3 regions of the Blautia sp. Sow4_E7 genome follow, and region 2 is predicted to be linked to each of the others. Evidence: predicted binding sites of a transcription regulator. Region 2 holds the regulator's gene; each other region holds the start of a gene.
What was found. Region 2 encodes HrcA, which represses chaperone genes, less so after heat shock. Its sites were predicted from a motif close to TGTTAGCACTCNNNNNNNNNGAGTGCTAACA; they were not measured.
Positions count from the first base shown of each region.

Region 1: clpB (ATP-dependent chaperone ClpB) is a predicted target of HrcA. The motif match lies at 1,466-1,496, and genes of this name have one in related genera.
Region 3: ACTQ50_RS04460 (Hsp20/alpha crystallin family protein) is a predicted target of HrcA. The motif match lies at 2,655-2,685, and genes of this name have one in related genera.

Region 1 is NZ_JBQKLL010000034.1:33,951-39,035, reverse strand. Features, by position in the region: gene ACTQ50_RS15225 (hypothetical protein) at 1-10, shown strand, start outside; gene ACTQ50_RS15220 (YbaN family protein) at 682-1,092, shown strand; gene ACTQ50_RS15215 (nitrous oxide-stimulated promoter family protein) at 1,097-1,435, shown strand; gene clpB (ATP-dependent chaperone ClpB) at 1,652-4,234, shown strand; gene ACTQ50_RS15205 (DUF4250 domain-containing protein) at 4,378-4,551, shown strand; gene ACTQ50_RS15200 (MarR family winged helix-turn-helix transcriptional regulator) at 5,059-5,085, shown strand, end outside.
Region 2 is NZ_JBQKLL010000020.1:40,999-46,083, reverse strand. Features, by position in the region: gene ACTQ50_RS12055 (nucleotidyltransferase domain-containing protein) at 1-298, opposite strand, end outside; gene ACTQ50_RS12050 (TIGR00730 family Rossman fold protein) at 649-1,191, shown strand; gene hrcA (heat-inducible transcriptional repressor HrcA) at 1,570-2,610, shown strand; gene grpE (nucleotide exchange factor GrpE) at 2,639-3,289, shown strand; gene dnaK (molecular chaperone DnaK) at 3,485-5,085, shown strand, end outside.
Region 3 is NZ_JBQKLL010000004.1:158,751-163,835, forward strand. Features, by position in the region: gene ACTQ50_RS04450 (D-alanyl-D-alanine carboxypeptidase family protein) at 1-651, shown strand, start outside; gene ACTQ50_RS04455 (exonuclease domain-containing protein) at 815-1,765, opposite strand; gene ACTQ50_RS04460 (Hsp20/alpha crystallin family protein) at 2,108-2,542, opposite strand; gene ACTQ50_RS04465 (AAA family ATPase) at 2,822-4,441, opposite strand; partial or broken gene ACTQ50_RS04470 (TetR family transcriptional regulator) at 4,737-4,844, shown strand.

The DNA of each region.
Region 1 (5,085 bases), on a different contig from region 2:
TCTGAATTAAATAATTTGCAAATCTAAGACAGTCGTGAAAACATTACTTATGAGTTTTTGCGACTGTATTTTTGAGAAATAAATCAGCATAAACTAATTATCCATTTACGCTTTCTAAAGATAATTAACGATACATCAAAACTGCACCATACTTCTTTTGTTTCTTGTTAATTTCCTCGTACTTTTCCTTTTTATCAAATCAGCTGGTAACACGATTTCTAACGCATCTGCAACATCTACGATTCTAATCCTGTTCTGTGTCATTTCCAGTCCTTCTTCTGAGATATTATGGTTATATGGTACCTTATAAATGGGAAATTTACAAAGGTTAAGCGTATAACCCATTACAAAATTTGCATTCGGTTTTTGTGATGTTTTACTATTACATTACACATTTACGGTGTTTTTGCTGAAATTCAAGCAACAAATTTGTACGATAATAGTGTTGACATTGGATGGCAAAGTATGATATCTTTCAAATTATGAGTTAGACACGGGTAACTAAAAATATTCTTATAGAACTCAAGTAATCATAATTAAAAATTTATTAGCAAAAAGCTGATACCATAACATGAAAAGGAGGATTCTGGTTATGAGAAATAGTGTTATAGGCTTGTGTTGATATATCAGAATGATAGTAAATAAAGGGAAGGAAAACTCCCACAGGAGAACAGAAAGAAGATGAAAAATCCTTTAAAAGTAATATGGATCGTGCTTGGCTTTCTTTGCCTGGGACTTGGTACGATAGGAATTGTACTTCCTATTCTGCCAACCGTTCCGTTTTATATGGCAACACTGTTTTGCTTTGCAAAGAGTTCAAAGAAATTGCACGACTGGTTTGTAGAAAAAAATTTATATAAGAAACATCTGGACAGTTTTATTCAGAAAAGAGCCATGACAAGAGGGACTAAATGCAAGATTATCGGAATGGTAACGGTAGTCATGGCAATCGGCTTTATCTGCATGAAGAATGTAGTGATTGGAAGAATTTGTATCGCAGTGGTTTGGGTATGCCACCTGTTATATTTCTTCCTGAGAGTGAAAACTTTAAAACCAGGAGAAGAGGTACTGAAAGGTGCAGAAGCGGAATAGTAAGATGAATAAAACTGAAAAGAAACGGCAAAAAGAACAATATGTTGTAGAAGAAATGATCCGTCTGTACTGCTGGAAAAACCATCCGAAAGAAAAAAGACAGGAGGGGAAGATGTGTCCTGACTGTCAAAGGCTTTCGGATTATGCAAAACAAAGAAGTCAGAAGTGTCCATTTATGGAAGAAAAAACGTTTTGTGCGAACTGTAAGGTACATTGTTATAAGCCAGAAATGAGAGAACAGATTCGACAGGTCATGCGTTTTTCAGGACCAAAGATGTTATTATACCATCCAGTCCTTGCAATATGGCATTTGGTATCTAGTAAAAGAGAAGCGAAAAAATAAACAAAAGGTTTCACATATTTTTTACAAAACAATTAGCACTCACCTCTTGACAGTGCTAACAATCAGTGATATATTAAAAACCGTAATAAGAAACTACCTATACAAAACGCAGCCCCTGCGAGTTACTTTTTTAAAGAGCCGCGGCAGCTGCGTTTTATATATAAAAATAGGTGGGTGGAATTATTTTCATTCACCCAAGCTGAAGGAGGAGAGCCTATGAACATCAGCAAATTTACGCAGAAATCCGTACAGGCTGTTCAGGATCTGGAGAAGGTTGCTTACGAATACGGCAATCAGGAAATCGAACAGGAGCATCTGTTATATACCCTCCTGACACAGGAAGACAGCCTGATTCTCAAACTGATTGAGAAAATGGAAATAAATAAAGATTATTTTATTGATACTGTAAAGAAAGCTCTGGATGCCAAGGTAAAGGTATCCGGCGGAGAACTCAGATTCGGACAGTATCTGAATAAGGCTTTGGTAAATGCAGAAGATGAAGCTAAGGCAATGGGAGATGAATACGTATCCGTAGAGCATCTTTTCCTGTCCCTGCTGAAATATCCAAGCCCCAGCATGAAGAAAATCTGGAGCGAATTTGGCATTACCAAAGAGCGCTTCCTGCAGGCACTTTCCACAGTACGTGGAAACCAGCGTGTAGTAAGCGACAATCCGGAAGCCACTTATGATACTTTAAATAAATATGGCGAAGATCTTGTGGAAAAGGCAAGAAGCCAGAAGCTGGATCCGGTCATTGGACGTGACAGTGAGATCCGGAATGTGATCCGTATTCTTTCCCGTAAGACCAAGAACAATCCGGTTCTCATCGGTGAACCTGGTGTTGGTAAAACAGCCGCTGTGGAAGGTCTTGCACAGCGAATTGTAGCAGGAGATGTTCCGGAAGCACTGAAGGATAAGAAAATTTTTGCCCTGGATATGGGCGCCCTGGTAGCAGGTGCCAAATACCGTGGTGAATTTGAGGAACGTCTGAAAGCAGTTCTGGAAGAGGTGAAAAAGAGCGAAGGTCAGATCATCCTGTTTATTGATGAGCTTCACCTGATCGTTGGCGCAGGTAAGACGGATGGCGCAATGGACGCCAGCAATATGCTGAAACCAATGCTTGCCCGTGGCGAGCTTCATTGTATCGGTGCCACTACATTAGACGAATACCGTCAGTATATTGAGAAGGATGCTGCACTGGAACGTCGTTTTCAGCCTGTTATGGTAGATGAGCCAACTGTGGAGGATACCATTTCTATCCTTCGTGGTCTGAGAGAACGTTACGAAGTATTCCATGGTGTTAAAATCACAGACAGTGCACTTGTTGCAGCTGCAACACTTTCACATCGCTATATTACAGACCGTTTTCTTCCGGATAAGGCAATTGACCTGGTAGATGAGGCCTGTGCTCTGATCAAAACAGAGCTGGATTCCATGCCAACTGAGCTGGATGAGCAGCGCCGTAAAATCGATCAGATGAAAATGGAAGAGCTGTCTCTGAAGAAGGAGACCGATAATTTAAGTAAAGAGCGTCTGGAAGAGCTCCAGAAGGAGCTTGCGGAAATGCAGGATTCTTTCAACACCCAGAAAGCTCAGTGGGAGAATGAGAAACATTCTGTAGAGAAGCTTCAGAAGCTTCGTGAACAGATTGAGGATATGAACAAACAGATCCAGATTGCAAGACAGAACTATGATCTGGAGAAAGCTTCCGAACTGCAGTATGGCGAGCTGCCGACATTACAGCAGCAGCTGGAAATCGAAGAACGCAATACAAAAGAGAGCGACAGAAGCCTTGTTCACGAGGTAGTAACAGACGATGAAATCGCAAGGATCATTTCCCGCTGGACCGGCATTCCGGTAGCAAGACTGACAGAGGGAGAGCGTGCCAAACTGCTTCATCTGGAAGATGAGCTCCACAAACGTGTTATCGGTCAGGACGAGGGTGTACGCCGTGTAACCGATGCCATCCTTCGTTCCAAAGCAGGAATCAAAGATCCTACCAAGCCAATCGGTTCCTTCCTGTTCCTTGGACCTACCGGTGTTGGTAAAACAGAGCTTGCCAAAACCCTTGCCCAGACACTTTTCGATGATGAGCAGAATATGGTCCGTATTGATATGAGTGAGTATATGGAGAAATATTCTGTATCCAGACTGATCGGAGCGCCTCCGGGATATGTAGGATATGAGGAAGGCGGACAGCTTACAGAGGCCGTACGCCGGAAACCATACAGTGTAGTTCTTTTTGATGAGATTGAGAAAGCACATCCGGATGTATTCAATGTGCTTCTGCAGGTCCTGGATGACGGCCGTATCACTGATTCCCAGGGACGTACTGTGGACTTCAAGAACACCATTCTGATCATGACTTCCAATATCGGATCCCCGTATCTGCTGGATGGCATTGATGAAAACGGCGAGATTAAGGAAGAGGCACAGAAAGAGGTTATGGATGACCTGCGCGGACATTTCCGTCCAGAATTCCTGAACCGTCTGGATGAGATCATCATGTTCAAACCATTGACAAAAGACAACATCGGTAGTATCGTTGACCTGATGGTAAAAGAGCTGAACGACCGTCTTGCCGACCAGGAGCTTTCCCTGGAGCTGACAGATGCAGCCAAGAAAGATGTTATTGAAAATGGTTATGATCCTGTCTACGGTGCAAGACCGCTGAAACGTTATCTCCAGAAATATGTGGAGACATTGACTGCACGTAAGATCCTTTCTGGTGAGGTTCATACGGGAGATACACTGGTATTGGATCTTGAGAATGGAGAGTATGTGGTTAAAGTGAAGTAAGATGACGAATAGAGAAATGCAGTGAATCAACTTAAAATATGCGAAAAGTTAATGCTGCTATCTGTGCGTCCATGGAAAACCATCAATAAAAAGTTGCTGTTACATGTATGGACAGTAATAAAACGCAAAGGAGAACCAATCTTATGATACCAAAAGATCCTATGATTCTGCTTAGTTACGTAAACACCCAGCTTCGGGACTACTATGATTCCCTGGACGCCCTGTGCACCTGTCGCGGCCTGAACAAGGAATCACTGCTGGATAAGATGGATTCCATCGACTATCACTACGACGAAGAGACCAATCAGTTTATCTGAATCTTTCATATGCAATCATTCAATACCGCTTGCCAAACCTGTGAAACCAGGTTGGCAGGCGGTATTTTTTTATGTACTAGGAAATTCCGTTGGAATTCCCTAGTACATAAAAAAGCCCTACCGGGCAGGATCGCACTGCGGCGGAAAGGTAGATGTCGCCGAGGGCGACCCGCCGCAAGAAAGAATCCTGCAAAGCAGGATTCTTTCTTGCGCGGGCAACGCGTCAAAGTTAACGCTTGCAGATGCTCCATAATAATTAGCCGGGCAAAACAAACATATCTTCAAAATTCCATAATCTTGAATCAATAAATCTTAAAACTTTATAAACTGCACAAAAAACAATTGCATTTTTTGGAAGAAAGTATAAACTATAAAATTAGTCGGCTAACTAATTTGAGAGAGCTGAAAAAACTACTGTTCAGGTCTGAAACAGCAGCCTGAAATTTTGTGCAGCGGAATCTTAATCTTCCATGTATTACGATTCCAAACAGCAAGTGAGGTGAGAATTTGGAAAACGACAATGAGAAAAGTATT
Region 2 (5,085 bases):
AATAAAATGGATAGTTCACAATCCACTTGTTAAAATGTGCTTCGCTTTTGGCAATAGGTTTGATATCCAGATCATGATCTAGATTGAAATCATACGTCATGTAAGAGAGCTGCTGGGCATATGCCTTTAATTCCAGATCAGACATATCTACCAGGATCATGATATCGACGTCTGAATCCGGACGAAAGTCACCTCTTGCATAAGAACCATAAAGAATTATCTGACGTACATGTGAACCATAAATTTTTTTTACAGCTTCTACATACTGTTTAATCAAATCCTGCATAATTTTTGACATATATTATCACCTCATTTTACTGATAATAATAAGTAACTCATGGTGCAATTGCTGTTCTGATTTTATTATAACCAGTTTACATCTGTTTCTCAATTGATATTTTCCGTGCACTTGTTTTTGTTACGTTCATTCGATAGTTTCCATTTATTTTGTTGCCAGTGTAAATATTACTCATATTTTCTATTTATCTTAGTATATCATCCCCACATATAAAAGTACAGTACAAAATCGAATGCTTGTTCTGGAAGATTTAAACCAGGCCCCATTGACAGAACGAAGGATTATGCGTTATCTTTGAAGGGAAAAGTGGAAACTTGGGAGTTTGAGATAAAAATAAGGGGGATAACAGGTTGAATATTTGTGTATACGGTGCGTCAAGTGCCTTGCTGAAAGATATTTATTATGAAAAAACAGAAGAGCTTGGAAGAGCAATGGGAAAAAGAGGTCACGGGCTGGTGTTTGGCGGCGGAGCCACAGGAATGATGGGGGCAGCAGCCAGAGGCGTGGCAGCAGAGAAGGGGTACATACTTGGAATCGCTCCCCGTTTTTTTGACCAGCCGGGAGTTTTATATGAGAAATGCACGGAATTTATTTTTACAGAGAATATGAGGGAACGCAAGAAGCTTCTGGAGGAAAAATCAGAAGCTACCATTGTAACTCCTGGAGGAATCGGCACTTATGAAGAGTTTTTCGAGATTCTTACCTTAAAAAGCCTGAAGCGTATTGACCGTCCTATTGTACTGTATAACATTGATGGATATTATAATAAGATGAAAGCCCTGCTGGAGTATACAGCGGAAGAAAAATTCATGGATCCTTCTGTGCTGGATCTGGTGGTATTTCTGGATGATCCGGAAGAGGTTTTAGATTATTTGGAAAATTATAGGAAGTAATAAACAGAAGAAAGATGTCAGAGGAAAAATTTCCATGACATCTTTTTTTCGTGAGTGATAAGGCAAAACTGACAGAATGTGCTATATCTGTTACGGTCTCCTGGCAATATTCCGCGAAGGGTGTTTTGCGAACAGAGTGAACAATAGCCTTAACTGATTTGTATTTTAGCTGGATGGATTTAAGTTTAAGGTAAAAACTATCAAAAAAGATGAAAAAAATTTGTAAAAAATATTGACAAACGGAATACTGAGGTGTATCTTAAGAACATAGATGTTAGCACTCCTAAATAATGAGTGCTAACAAAGGAATTCGAAGAAGCCAGACGGGAATCAGAATCAGGTTTGACCGTCCGCTTTTCAGAAAGGAGCAGATATTTCATGGATGAAGTATTAGATGAGCGCAAACGGAAAATACTGAAAGCAATCATCAAGACTTATATGGAAACAGGAGAGCCGGTTGGTTCCAGAACCATTTCCAAGTATCCGGACTTGAATGTCAGCTCCGCTACCATCCGAAATGAGATGTCCGACCTGACGGATATGGGTTACATTGTACAGCCCCACACCTCAGCCGGAAGAATTCCATCCGATAAAGGCTATCGCCTTTATGTAGATGAGCTTACCAGGGAGAAGGAAGCCGAGATCGCAGAAATCCGTGATCTGATGATTGAGAAATCAGACAAGATGGATAAGGTATTGAAGCAGGTAGCCAAGGTTCTTGCCACGAATACCAACTATGCGACCATGGTTGCTGTTCCTCAGTATAAAGGAAGCACCCTGAAGTTCATTCAGCTTTCACGTGTCAATGAACACCAGCTGATCGCTGTAGTTGTATGTGAAGGCAATGTCATCCGGAACCAGATCATTAATATTGAAGAGGAGATGGATGATCAGACGATCCTGAAGCTGAATCTTCTTCTTAACACCAATCTGAACGGTGTTCCGATCCAGGACATCAATCTTGGCATGATCGCCAGATTGAAAGAACAGGCTGGAAGCCACAGCGGTGTGGTTGCAGATGTGCTGGACGCAGTTGCAGCTACCATTCATGTGGATGAAGAAGATATGAAGGTATATACATCGGGAGCGACCAACATATTTAAGTATCCAGAGCTGGCAGATACATCCAAGGCCAGTGAGTTGATCTCCACCTTTGAGGATAAGCAGGAACTTGCGGATATGGTCCGTGAGGAAATGGGAGATCCCCAGAACACAGGAGTTCAGGTATACATCGGAGATGAAGTTCCGGTACGTACCATGAAGGACTGCAGCGTGGTCACAGCTACTTACGAGCTGGGCGATGGAATGCGGGGAACAATCGGAATCATTGGTCCCAAGCGAATGGATTACGAGAATGTAGTGGACAGCTTAAAGAAATTAAAAGTCCAGCTTGATGAAATGGTAAATAAGAAAACCTAGAAAGGCGGTTGAAAGCGTGTCAGAAGAAATGAATAAAGAAGCCGAAGTACAGGAAGAAGCAGTTGACATTCCGGTAACCGACGGAAGTGAAGAAGAGGCAGCAGATACAGCCCAGACAGCAGAAGAGGAAGCTTCCGAAGAGACAGCCCAGGCAGAAGAAACTGAGCAGCCAGCTCAGGAGGAAGAATCCCAGAAGGAACCGGAATCTAAGACAAAAACTTCTTTCTTCGGCAAGAAGAAAAAAGAAAAAGATAAATTTGAACAGCAGATCGAGGAGCTTACAGACAGACTGAAGCGCAGCATGGCTGAGTTCGACAACTACCGTAAAAGAACGGAGAAAGAGAAATCCAGCATGTACATCATCGGCGCCAAGGACATCGTTGAAAAGATGCTTCCAATCGTGGATAACTTCGAAAGAGGCCTTGCACAGGCACCTGAGGAAGATCCATTTGCAGAAGGTATGAAGATGATATACAAGCAGATGATGACAGCCTTCGATGAGATGGGTGTGAAGCCAATCGAAGCTGTAGGCAAGGAATTTGATCCAAATCTGCACAATGCAGTCATGCATGTGGAAGACGAATCCGTCGGCGAGAACATCGTCGTAGAGGAATTCCAGAAGGGATATACCTACAAGGATTTCGTTGTAAGACACAGCATGGTTAAGGTAGCCAATTAAGTACTAAAACAGAATATAAATTGTTATTGTTCACTGGTAGCGTTCCGCGAGGTGTTTTTTGTGAACAAAGTTTACAGAAAACCCGAGAATTGCAGCGCGAAATCATGCGAATGCATGATTTCTGTGCATCGCGAAGCGGTTACTGATCACGTAGTGAACAGTAACCATAGATTTTTAAACAGGAGGAAAATTATCATGGGAAAAATCATTGGTATTGACTTAGGTACAACAAACAGCTGTGTAGCTGTTATGGAAGGTGGACAGCCAACCGTTATCGCAAATACAGAAGGATCCAGAACAACACCATCTGTTGTAGCATTTACAAAGACAGGTGAGCGTCTGGTAGGTGAGCCTGCAAAACGTCAGGCTGTAACAAATGCAGAGAAAACAATCTCCTCCATCAAGAGAGAGATGGGTACAGATTACCGTGTAACAATCGACGACAAGAAATATTCCCCACAGGAAATTTCCGCTATGATCCTTCAGAAACTGAAAAAAGACGCTGAGGGATACCTTGGAGAGTCTGTTACAGAAGCAGTTATCACAGTTCCTGCATATTTCAACGATGCTCAGCGTCAGGCAACCAAGGATGCTGGTAAGATCGCAGGCCTTGATGTAAAACGTATCATCAACGAGCCTACAGCAGCAGCTCTTGCATATGGTCTTGACAATGAGAAAGAGCAGAAGATCATGGTTTATGACCTTGGTGGTGGTACATTCGATGTTTCCATTATCGAGATCGGTGATGGAGTTATCGAGGTTCTTGCAACAGCTGGTAACAACCGTCTTGGTGGTGATGACTTTGACCAGAGAATCACAGACTACATGCTTTCTGAGTTCAAGAGAACAGAGGGCGTTGACTTAAGCAACGACAAGATGGCTCTTCAGAGACTGAAAGAAGCTGCTGAGAAAGCTAAGAAAGAGCTTTCTTCTGCAACAACAACCAATATCAACCTGCCATTCATCACAGCAACTGCTGAGGGACCGAAGCACTTTGATATGAACCTTACAAGAGCTAAATTTGATGAACTTACACATGATCTTGTTGAGAAGACAGCAGAGCCGGTTCGTCGTGCACTTTCTGATGCAAGCCTTACAGCTGCTGATCTTGGCCAGGTACTTCTGGTTGGTGGATCTACACGTATCCCGGCTGTACAGGATAAAGTAAGACAGCTGACAGGCAAAGAGCCAAGCAAGGCCCTGAACCCAGATGAGTGTGTTGCACTTGGTGCTTCTATCCAGGGTGGTAAGCTTTCTGGTGAGGCTGGTGCCGGTGACATCCTTCTTCTTGATGTTACACCACTTTCCCTGTCCATTGAGACAATGGGTGGTATCGCAACTCGTCTGATCGAGAGAAATACAACAATCCCGACCAAGAAGAGCCAGATCTTCTCTACAGCAGCAGACAATCAGACAGCTGTAGATATCAACGTATTACAGGGTGAGCGTCAGTTCGCGAAAGACAACAAGTCCCTTGGACAGTTCCGTCTGGATGGAATCCCGCCAGCACGTCGTGGTGTTCCGCAGATCGAGGTTACATTCGATATCGATGCAAACGGTATTGTAAATGTATCTGCTAAGGATCTTGGAACTGGCAAAGAGCAGCACATCACAATCACAGCTGGTTCTAACATGTCTGAGTCTGAAATCGACAAAGCTGTTAAAGAAGCTGCTGAGTTCGAGGCTCAGGATAAGAAACGTAAAGAGGCAATTGATACAAAGAACAATGCAGACTCCATGGTATTCCAGGTTGAGAATGCACTGAAAGAAGCAGGAGATAAGATCGATGCAAATGA
Region 3 (5,085 bases), on a different contig from region 2:
CCAGACCCGACTCACGTTACCACGGCAAACGACATGGCGAAAATTGCCAAGGCAGCATGGCAGAATCCTCTTTGCAGGAAATTTTTTACCACAGACCTGTATAACATTCCGCCAACCAATATTTTCACAGAAACCCGTTATCTTCTCAACCACCACAAGATGATGGCTGGCAGGGATTACGCCTACGACGGTGTCCTTGGCGGAAAAACAGGCTACACAGATGCCGCCGGTGCGACTCTGATCACCTACGCCAAACGGGGCAATATGACACTGGTTGCTGTTGTCCTGAATTCCGTAAACGGTGCGTGGGCAGATACCAAGAGCCTTCTGGATTACGGCTTCGACAATTTCGAAGTCCAGAAAGTCAAGGTCAGCAAGAACCCGGTTCCGAAGAAGAACCTTCCAAGTGAACAGTATCTGCTGAATAACTGCGGAAATACCTATCCATTCTACTATACAAGAAATGTTTACGTCACTGTTCCCACTGGCACTGACCTTAGCACTCTTACCAGGAAACAGGCAATCCTTTCCAACGCAGTTGGACCGTTAAGATTAAAGAGCAAATATTATTTCAACGGACAGATGGTCGGATGGGGCATGCAGTATGAGCGGTCGGTTATGACAGGACTGCTGACTATCCCAACTTTATAAACTTCCATCCCCCCAAGCCAAAACCCGCTCCGCGAGTTTTGCCCATTATCACGACAATCGCCAGGGTCTCATGCAAGCATGGACTTTGGCTCGCCTATCACAAAAACCAAGGGCTAAGAACAAGAACTGCACCACGCACTCTTATTCTTAGCCCTGTATTTCACTATACTTCTTCTTTTTTCATCCTTTTCTTCGCCCTGTGGGCATCCCGCTTCTGGCGGATTTCGTCGGCTTCTTCGTCGGTTACGTTAGTCAGTTTCTTGATCACGTAATACATGTTGTCTTCCGTTCGGCGGATCCGGATCTTCCCAAGGACGAAGCCATGCTCCTGACAAAGACTCACGCTATAATACACCTTGGAATTGTTCATAAACCAGCGGATCTTGCGCTTGGCCGGGTTATGGCACAAAGGGCATTTCGTGCTGGTTACTTCACGGTCCTTCATGGCTCTTTCACGGGAATAGAACTCTCTGGATACATACTTATCATAAGTTGGATAGGAAACGTGGATTTCCTCTTTCTTGCTCTTAGGATTCTGATATACGTCCAGGGATGAGTTTGGAAAAATGTACTCATCTTCTATTTTCTGAAGAACGCATGCGGTGTAATAGGCATCGCCCAGTGCGCGATGGAAGTCCATTTGTTTCTCCACACCCATTTTATCTGCAGCAAACTCCAGGGCGCGGCGCTCGTCATTCTCCTCGTAGCGGATGGCAAATAATTTCTGCACGTCATAGTAGGTCACCGGACCTGGGAGCAGGGAAAGCTTGCCGTAGTATTTCATGTTCCGCTGCAATTCCATGACATCCTGATTTCCCCAGGTGAAGAAGATATATTCCTCTCCGCACCATTTCAGAAATTCTGTGACCGCCTGTGGAAAAAGGGTTCCGTTCTGCAGGTCTTTATAGTTCATATGAATTACTTCATGGATGCTGTCATGGATCCAGTTGTAGACCTGGGGCTTGATCAGACGCTGAAAGCTGTCCACGATTTCTTTCTTTTCATTCAGTTTTACGGCGCCGATTTCTATGATTTCAAAAGGCAGACGGCTGTTGGACCACCTTTTTCCCCCTGGGCTCTGGTTCCATTCCAGGTCAAATACAATGTAATTCATGGGTAAATTCCTTCTGTTCATTTTGTTTTTCACAGTCAGCAATAATTCCAGACAAGTATAACAGACAGGTGAAATGATGTAAAGACATAAGAAAAAACCTGCCGGTGGGTAGCCGGCAGGAAATGAGGGGGTATGAAACAAATCTATGTAAATTAGGAAATTGTCTTTAAATGAAACACAATCTATATAAAAGAAGCTGTTCACAGTATTCAGTAATTATTTACGCTAGCCGCCGCTTCTGGTTCACGGATGACGCATATTTTATATCGTCTATATCAGTCAGATAATCTATTTCTTCGGCGCGAGGCAGATGAACCGCTCCGCGCCAGTTATTATCAAAAATCAACCTTCAATAGAAATAAATTTCTTCTCTTCCGGCACTTTCTTCTTCGCTTCCTTCGGGAAGGTAACCGTCAGAACACCGTTGTCATATTTCGCATGAATATCCTCATGCTCCAGTTCCTTGCCTACATAAAAGCTTCTGGAACACTGACCGGTGTAACGCTCTCTGTGAACGTATTTGCCATTATTGTCCTTCTCATCCTTATTCTCAGTTCTGGAAGCCTGGATGTTCAGATAACCATCCTTCAGCTGAATCTTCACATCCTCTTTATGGAATCCCGGAAGATCCATGCTCAGCTCGTAATTGCCATCCACATCCTTAATATCTGTCTTCATCAGCTCCGCGGCTCTGTAACCTCTGTTATTCTCTCTTTCTACTGGTAATCTCATCCAATCATCAAATAAATCTTCTCCAAAAATACTAGGCATTAACATAACTCATTCCTCCTTATATTGTGAGCACTTGCGTGTTTAATTAACATTCTCAATGAAACTGGAAGATTTCTTTTTCTCTCTTCCTTTGTTCTGTATGTAATATAACACGTATTGTCAGCACTGTCAATAGGTGAGTGCTAATTTTTTGTGAATAATTTGTGACCCGTAATTTGTGACTCACGGTAAATCAAAGTCTGAAATAAAAAGAGGACAGAAACTGCCGATCATTATTTCTTTAGGATATGGGAAGGCGCAGGCCAATATGACCTGCGCCTCGTACTACTCCAGCACTTCCACCTTACACCGATGTTCCTTTTTCTCCTTATCATATCCGATTCCAACAGCCAGCACACGCCCGGTATATACACGTTTTTCTCCAAGTTTTCCCTGGAATTTCAGAGCGTATTTTTTCTCTTTTATCTGCTGGATTGCTTCTTCCGGTGTATGGTTCACCTTTAACTCCAAGATAATCGCGTCTGCGCTTTTATCAATTTCCGGATAGAATATAAAATCCACATATCCAACTCCCGCCTTATCTTCACGTTCCACTCGATATCTGTCACGAGCAGCCAGATAAACCAGATTTACAACGGCAGTTAAATCAGTCTCGTTATTATAACTCAATAATGGGATTTCCGTATTATGAGCTTTTTCTAAAATCGCCGCCATAGTCACTACATCGCCGTGAAGCGTTGCTTCCAGCATACGTCCTGATTCTTTTGCCAGGCGATACACATACCCCAAAGACGGCTCTCTCTGCAGCATTTCCGCAAATTTATCCATCAGTTCCTTATTTGGAATATAGACCTTTCCATTTTCATAGCTTAAGAATCCATAAACCACCATTGCAGAAAAAATTTCTTCTTTTGTCTTCAAACTCCGGGCGGTCGCTGCGTATTCCCTGATTTTCATGGGAATTGCCTCTCCTGCTGCCATTAGGGCAAGATCATCTCGCACTTCTCCAACATTATTCGCTATATAATAGTAAATTTCATCGTAGGGCCCAGAACTTGTCCAGTAATTTCCCAGGTTATTATTAGACAGCGCCATTACCACAGATCTGGGATTATACAAACGTTCCCCAGACTGCGTATGATATCCGTTATACCACATTCTGATTCCATCCCGGCTTATGTTCAGATTGCCTTCATTATTCTTCTGATAGCGCTGGTATAATTCATCCACCTCATGTTCTGTGAAACCGAAAAATTCAGAAAAACGCTCTTCTGATACCATTGTATATTCTGCAAACATATTCAGTTCAGAACCGCTGGAATACTTCGCTATAGGCAAAATTCCTGTCATATATGCAAACTTCACATATGGTCTGTCTTTCAATAAAGAGCGAAGGAAGGTAAGATACATTTTTTTATCCGCTTCTGTGGCAACATCCTGATGGAACAGATAATCCCATTCGTCCAGAATAAAAATAAATTGTGCCCCCTCATGCTCCGCATAAATATCTGATAAAACATCTACTGCGTATTCGTCCTCATCCAAATCAATCTCAGGGTATGCACGCTTCAAATCTCTGATCAGCTTCTTCTCAATACGTTTTATATATTGTACATAGGACGTACAATCTCCTGCAATATCATTAAAAGAAATGGAAATAACTGCGTACTTATTTCTGTATTTTTCGTATCCGCTTATTTTTGAAATATTGCGTCCTTCAAAAAGTTCCTGAGAATCACAGGCTCTGGAAAAAAAAGCTGCGATCATATTCGCCATAACGGTTTTTCCAAAACGTCTGGGGCGAGTAACGCATACATAATTGCTGCCTTCATCTACCAAGGGGAACAGTTCTTTTAACAATAATGTTTTATCTACGAAATATGGCTTCTCTGTCTCACTTTTGTACAAAGCATACCCTGTTTTGCTATCCAAATAAACGCCCAAACCTATTCCCTCCTGTTTTTTTCTTTCAGTATACACAAAACAAAGGAAAATCTCAACCGGGATTCCTCCATGAAAACCACCATTTTTGTTATTATTGAAAATTTTTCTTAATAGTGTGGTCTCCATCCACTTGAAGTTCCATATAGGTAGTGCTATAATTTTTTCAGTGAATATTTTATATTTTTATTCATTGAGAAGAAAATATAACAACGATTGGAGGGACTACATGCCAGCTAATTTTACGGAAGAACAGCGTGAGCAAATACGGGAAAAGTTAATTGGGATCGGGTATGACATGATTCGGGAGATTGGGCTGAAAAGGATGAAGGTGTCCATGGTCGCGGAGCGGGCAGATATTGCGACCGGAACTTTTTATCATTTCTTTGACTCAAAAGAAAGCTTTGTGAAAGCACTGATCCAGGAGCAGGACCGGGAAATGCAGCAGAAACTGGCAGGTATGCTACTGCCGTCTGGGAAGATTTCTTTAGATCAGGCCATCCGCTTATTTCGGGATTCTTTCCGGAAGGAGAACAATATCCTGATGGAGCTTACCCTGGATGACTGGGTGTGGCTGAAGACGCATAAGACAAAGGACGGGCTTTTTTCTGCAGTCCATGATGAACAGGAAGCCATTCGCTATCTGT